Regions from separate parts of the Aerococcus sp. HMSC10H05 genome, predicted to be linked through region 2. Evidence: predicted binding sites of a transcription regulator. Region 2 holds the regulator's gene; the other holds the start of a gene.

Region 1 (3,436 bases), on a different contig from region 2:
TTGCAAAAGAGACGTTTCATTAAACTTATCATCCATCACAGTAATCTCATCTACCCCAAATTCACCTTGAGTAAGAGTACCTGTTTTATCAAAAACGATCTTATCAATCTTATGTGCATCTTCAAAAGCGATACGGTTTTGAATAAATAAACCAGATTCAGCAGCTAAGGACGTAGATTCAGCATTTACCAAGGGAACTGCCAACCCAAGTGCATGCGGACAGGCAATAACAAAGGTTGCTACCATAAACTGTAAGCCCATTAAATAGCCGTCAACACCCGTCCACGCAACAAAGGCGATAATCCCTGCAACTAAAGCGATATAAAATAGATATTTAGCCCAAACATCAGCAATTGATTGTGCCTTAGATTTTTGTGCTTGCGCGTCAGTAACTAAGTTAATAATTTGCGCTAAATAAGTATCTGTACCCGTTTTCGTTACAGTAGCTTTTAGAATACCATCCCCATTAATAGCACCCCCAACAATCTGCGCACCCGCTTCTTTTAATACGGGGACAGATTCGCCAGTCAACATTGATTCATCTACTTCAGAATGCCCTTCATAAACTGTAGCGTCGATAGGAATCTTCGCACCTGGCCGGATGAAGATACGGTCGCCCTTCTTCAATTGGTCGACTTTTACTTCACTTGTTGATCCGTCTTCATGAATCACTTCAGCATCTGATGGTAAGAGCTTGGCTAGTGATTCAACGGCATTACCAGCTGACATTTGCGCCTTCATCTCAATGTAATGTCCCGCCAACATAATCAATATCAAGCTAGCAAGTTCAAAATAATAGTTCATGCCACTAATGAAGAAGGTGGTTAAAACCGAATAGACATAAGCTGCGACAATCGCTAGAGAAATCAGCATCATCATACCCGGAACCCCTGATTTCAATTCATGCCAAGCATGACTTAAGAAGGGTTTACCTCCGTAAAAGAATACAATAGTAGCAAGGCCAAATTCTAAAAGCCCTTGCCCAGGAAAATCAATATGATAACCAAGCAAGTGCATCGACATAGGTGCAATAATTGCTAACGGGATAGATAATACTAACACTACCCAGAAACGTTGCTTAAAATCAGCCATCATATGAGCGCCATGTCCACCATGTCCATGACCACCGTGATCACCGTGACCACTATGATCATGGTGGTTATGGTTATGCTCTTCGTGATGCATATGTTCGTTGCCATGATCATGGTGCATATTGTGATGATGTTTTGCATTATTATCTTTATCCAATATTCTCTACCTCCATACTATGTAATCACTATATAATCGTAAATTATGTTTACATTTGTAAACTGTACTTAATTCTAGTATAGTTTTATTCTTTTGAAAATGCAAATAGTTTTACCTATCCTATCTTAAAAGGGATAGGTAATGGCGTCCTGAAATTTCTTATCACTGAAATTTATAAAATACAGAGAAGTATCTTTCTTTTCTTTTACTTTTTGACCCTTGCATCATTATAAATGCCTCTTGTATGAAGTACTATATATGTTATATTATTGTTATACAAACACTATATATTGTGTTATGTGCTTTTTTCATGGTATAGCAAGAAGACACTACTCATGACAAAAACAGTTCACATATGATTACACTAAGATACCTTTACCAATAAAAGGTTTTCTTTTTTTAAAAGTTAGGAGTTATATAATGACAATGATAACCGTTGGTGGGATGATCGGACTAGGTAAAACCACCGTCACAAATTTAATCAGAGATGAATTAGACTTTAAACCCTTCTATGAATCAGTTGAAGATAACATTATGCTGCCCTATTTTTACAAAGCCAGTCCAGAAGAGCAATTGCTGAAGCGTTATCCATTTTTAACACAATTAGATTTTTTGAATTCACGATTTAAAACAATCAAGCAAGCTTCTAGGGAAGATAAGTCGGTTTTAGACCGATCGATTTTTGAAGATTGGTACTTTGCAAGAGTGAATACTGATATTGGACGTATTAGTGAAGAAGAATTTTCAATTTACGAAAATCTATCTCGTAATATGATGGAAGAATTATCCGAAATTCCGCGCAAGCATCCTGATTTAATGCTATATCTACATGGTTCTTTTGAAACTGTTATGACCCGCATAAATAATCGTGGACGTGACTTTGAACAAGGGGAAGAACTTATCGACTATTACCACCGCTTATGGTCTGGTTATGATAATTGGGTGAAAAATCACTATCATCAATCTAAAGTGATGTTCATTGATATGGAAAAATATGACTTAGTCAAGTATCCCCACCATCAACATGTCTTAATTCAAGATATTAAAAACTTTATGATTGCAAATGATATTGTGACTGCTGACGCATTTGAATAGCAAACTGTTTGTTTAAGGAGATGAACAAATGGAAATGGTAATACGACTTAAGAAAATTCAAGATTTTGTAAGAGAACGCATGGCTTTTGACCCTACTGGTCATGATTACTGGCATGCAGACCGAGTTGCTAAACTCGCTAAAGCCTTGTATATAGCAGATTATGGTGATGGTAATACTGAAGCTTTAATCGTCATTGAAGCTGCTGCATATTTACATGATACAATCGATGACAAGCTCGTTTCAGATATTATTTTTAGCCAAATGGAAGTTGAACAATTGTTAGATACGTTACACCTTTCACCAACTAGTCGAGAAAATATTCTTTATACCATACAACATATGTCCTACTCAAAAAACTTAACTACACAGTATGATTTGTCAGTTGAAGGCCAATATGTTCAGGATGCAGACCGAATCGATGCCCTTGGTGCAATGGGTATTGCGCGCACTTTTGCCTATGGCGGTCACGCTAATAATGAAATTTATAATCCAAATATCCCTGTGATTGACGTGAAAAATAAGGATAATTATCGCAACCATCCTTCCACTGCAATTAATCATTTTTATGAAAAACTACTAAAACTGGAACATTCTATGAATACAGAAGCTGGTAAAGAGATTGCGCATGAACGAACACTCTTTATGCGACAATTTCTTGACCAATTTATGACTGAATGGCAAGGAAATATTTAAACATTTTACATTATTTATTGTAGAATATCATTAGCAAGTATTTTTAAATTTAAGAAAGAGGTTATATCATTGGATAAACGTAAAGACATTTCAGCAAGCACTAAGCTATATCTAGCAACGCCTTTTTTCAATCCTGACCAAGTTCGCCGTGTAGAGGAAGCGACAAAAGCTTTAAATGCAAACCCAACTGTTGATGTTGTTCATTTCCCATTTGATCACCAATACAAAGATACATCTTTTGACCGTGATCCAGAAGGTATTTTTGGTTCATTTGAATGGCAAGTAGCGACTTACCAAAACGACCTATCTGCAATGAATACTGCAGATGCTGGTGTTTTCTTATATGATGTTGAAAATGTTGATGACGGCACAGCCTTTGAGTTAGGTTTTATGCGTGCG
Region 2 (3,436 bases):
TTAGAGATGCTTTATTTTCTTGTTTAGTTGTCGCTTCTTTTGATGCGTCTTGTTTATTCACTTTTGGTGCACTTACCGGCTTTTGGTATTTATCCTGTCTTGAATCAGGATCTAACCATTTCGGCTTAACAGAAGCCTTTTGTGTTTGGTAACGCCCCTTGGCGATCCGATTTTTTTGTCGTTTTTCATAATTTTCAGCACTTTTTTGTTTACGTTGTTTCAGGTATATCATGGCCTCTTCAGGCTCAATAACCTTATTTTGACGCCAATCATCCGCAACACTTTCCAAGTAGGAACGAGTTAACCGGGGCTGCTCAAGTTCCACTAAACAAAATTGCACCATCACATTTAGGGTTGCAGGCTGAATCACACCCAATTCAATCAATTCCGTGATTGCTTTTCCTTCAGACTTCGTTAAGTAACCACCTTTTTGTTCCTTAATTGACTTCGCAAAGGCAATTGGGGGATAGTTTCTCGCCAATTTGGAAAATGACAATTCTTCTTGTGTTAGGCCTTTCTCTAACCATACTTGATCTGCTTGATCAACTTGCTGTCGCTTGGCTGTCTCACTAACAGTAATCCGGTCTGTTAAGCGAGCTTTTGTTCTTTCTACATGCTCTTCACCCTCTTGACCAGCTTGCTGGCTAGATTGATTTAAAGCTAATCGCTGCAATTTGCGAACATCGATTTGATTCGTCCGTAAATCTGTAGCTGATAATGCCAATTCTTTTAAATCTACTTCATCAAATCCATAAAGTTGATGTAGGGTTATAAACATTTCCTTCACTTCATCTGTAATCGCTTTTTCAGAAATAAAAGACGACTGTAGTAATTCTTTCAAAGTAGTCATATCTAGACTTGAACTCGTTAAGGTAGTCGCTTTAGTAGCTGGATTTTTTTGCATCAATCTAGCTTCAATTTCATCTGAAATGGGATAGTACTGACTTGGTAATCGATAGACATCTTGAAAAGTAGCGGTCACTTCAGTCCAGTCTGTTGACGTTAATTCAACTGGCTTCTTAGCTGAAAACTTATCGAGCATGAATTGATATCGGTCTTGGCCTAAACGATCCATTAGTAAACTAGACATAATTGGATCAGAAAAAATATGCTTACTATCTAAAGGAGCTTGTAACTGAAAAATTGTCGTCACTTCATCTTGACTATGATGGTCACTTTTTTCATAGACTTGCAGTAAGCCAATTGCTTCCAAACGACGTCTGGCCTTCACATACTGCTCTTTACCGACCACCATTTGTTCCATTAAGTCAAAATGGCGTAACGGTCGTGAGACGAAATCCCCTAATTGAATATTGGCATAAAGTGTCTGGTAAAATGCATAAGCTGTGCCACCGATAATTGGTTGATACAAATGTAGTAAAACTTGTTGGTCGATATCTGAAATCCAGTGAGGTTGGGTAATTTGCACAAACCCTTTTGGATCTAAATTTTGCCATGGGTATGCCATTATGATTACCCTCCCTTCTAAAGCATATTTTAGTCTATGTCCTCGTCTAAATCTTTAGCATCATCTGCATTGTCTACTGGATGAAACTGATCATCATGATCGTTTTGTGCATTCCGGCCTCTTAATCGTTCAATTTCTCTTAAAAAAACAGTTGGATCTTCAAATCGGCGGTATACACTAGCATAACGGATATAAGCTACTTCATCAATATCCGGCAAAGCCGCCATTAATAATTCCCCAATTTCAGAAGCTGGCACTTCATTTTGACTACGAGATCGTAATTCAGATTCCACATCTTGGGCTAGCTTTTCAAGTTGATCTGCCGATACAGGTCGTTTCTCTGCCGAACGAATCAACCCACGCAAAACTTTCTCATGTGAGAATTCTTCTCTCGTTCCATCACGTTTGACCACCAACAATGGTGTTCTTTCAATCCGTTCAAAAGTTGTAAAACGAGCACCACAATCTAGACACTCTCTACGTCGACGAATAGATCGATTATTCTCTGCTGGTCGACTATCAATTACTTTTAAATTAGTTGAACCACAATTTGGACATTGCATATATTTAGCACCTCTACTTTCATTTTTATATACGTGAATAATTTCTCGATTCATTATAGCACAAAGCCTGATATCCCCCTTATTTAAGCGGTTGGAAACCAGAAATGCCAAGCCAAGCATCTAATTGTTGATGTGTATCTGTAATTGAACCAGTATTATCAATTACTACATCTGCCATCATCACTTTCCGTTCAATCGACATTTGACTCGTCATGCGTTGAAATGCTTCAACCGGCGTTAGATGATCACGGTTAATTAGCCGGTCTAATTGAATGGTTTCTGACACATAAATCACCATAATTTGATCACAAGTATCTTCAAAGCCATGCTCAAATAATAGGGGGATATCCATCACAATCAACTCATGCCCAATAGCCTCATATTTATCTTTTTGACTATCCAACCAGTCACGTATAGGTTGGTGTAACAATTCATTTAATTTTTCACGTTCCTTATCATCACTGAAGATAATCTTGGCTAATTTTTTGCGATTCAATACACCATTTGGAAAGACAATATCATCCCCAAAATGTTGCTTTACTGCTTCTAACCCTGGTTGACCAGGTTCAACCACCACTCTGGCACCATAATCGGCATCAATCACTGGAAAACCTGCTGTCTTAAAGAATTTACTTGCTGTTGATTTACCTGTTGCAATACTGCCGGTTAGTCCTAAAATATGACTCATAAGACCTCCATTATTAACTTTTCTATTTAATAGTAATTTATTCATGTATCGTTTGGCAATGTGGACAATAGTGTGTCCCTCGCTGTGCCACTTTTATCTTTTCAATAGGGGTACCACACCGTTGGCAAGGGTTATCTGTTTGACCATATGCTTTTAAATAATTGGCAAAATGACCATTCTCACCAAAAGTATTCGTATAAGTACGAATAGTCGTGCCACCAACTGCGATTGCTGCTTGTATAATGTCACGACTAGCTTCAATAATAGCTGTGATTTCATGATCATATAAAGATGCGCCAATTTGTTGTGGGTGTACTTTTGCTTCATACAAGATTTCATCTGCATAAATATTACCAATCCCTGCAACAACAGACTGATCCAATAATACCGCTTTAATTGGCCGCTTTGTCCGCATTAACCTTGCTTTGAAATCTTCAAAATTTAAGTCCGCTGGCTCTGGTCCTAAATTTAATTGTGCGATTGCTGCGTCTGTATCCGCCTTATCGACCATATGGATGCGACCAAATTTGCGCACATCTCTATAACGGAGATCATTGCCATCTGTTAAGTGACAGATAACATGTGTATAGGGATCAACAGGGGTGTCTTGCTTTTCATACAAATACTTTCCTTCCATCCGTAAATGTGCTATCCAAACAACATCAGTCCAATAAAAAAGCAAAAATTTACCAATACGACCAACCTTCATCAATTGTT

The links. The regulator NrdR, encoded in region 2, represses ribonucleotide reductase genes. The targets are predictions, from matches to a motif close to ACACNATATATNGTGT.
Region 1: the regulator NrdR is predicted to act here: its motif matches at 1,529-1,544, upstream of HMPREF3116_RS06540 (deoxynucleoside kinase).

What each region holds. Positions count from the first base shown of each region.
Region 1 is NZ_KV786992.1:78,641-82,076, forward strand. It holds gene HMPREF3116_RS06535 (copper-translocating P-type ATPase) at 1-1,248, opposite strand, end outside; gene HMPREF3116_RS06540 (deoxynucleoside kinase) at 1,669-2,343, shown strand; gene HMPREF3116_RS06545 (HD domain-containing protein) at 2,372-3,037, shown strand; gene HMPREF3116_RS06550 (nucleoside 2-deoxyribosyltransferase) at 3,107-3,436, shown strand, end outside.
Region 2 is NZ_KV786958.1:1,050-4,485, forward strand. It holds gene HMPREF3116_RS01875 (DnaD domain protein) at 1-1,468, opposite strand, end outside; gene nrdR (transcriptional regulator NrdR) at 1,498-2,031, opposite strand; gene coaE (dephospho-CoA kinase) at 2,111-2,719, opposite strand; gene mutM (DNA-formamidopyrimidine glycosylase) at 2,757-3,436, opposite strand, start outside.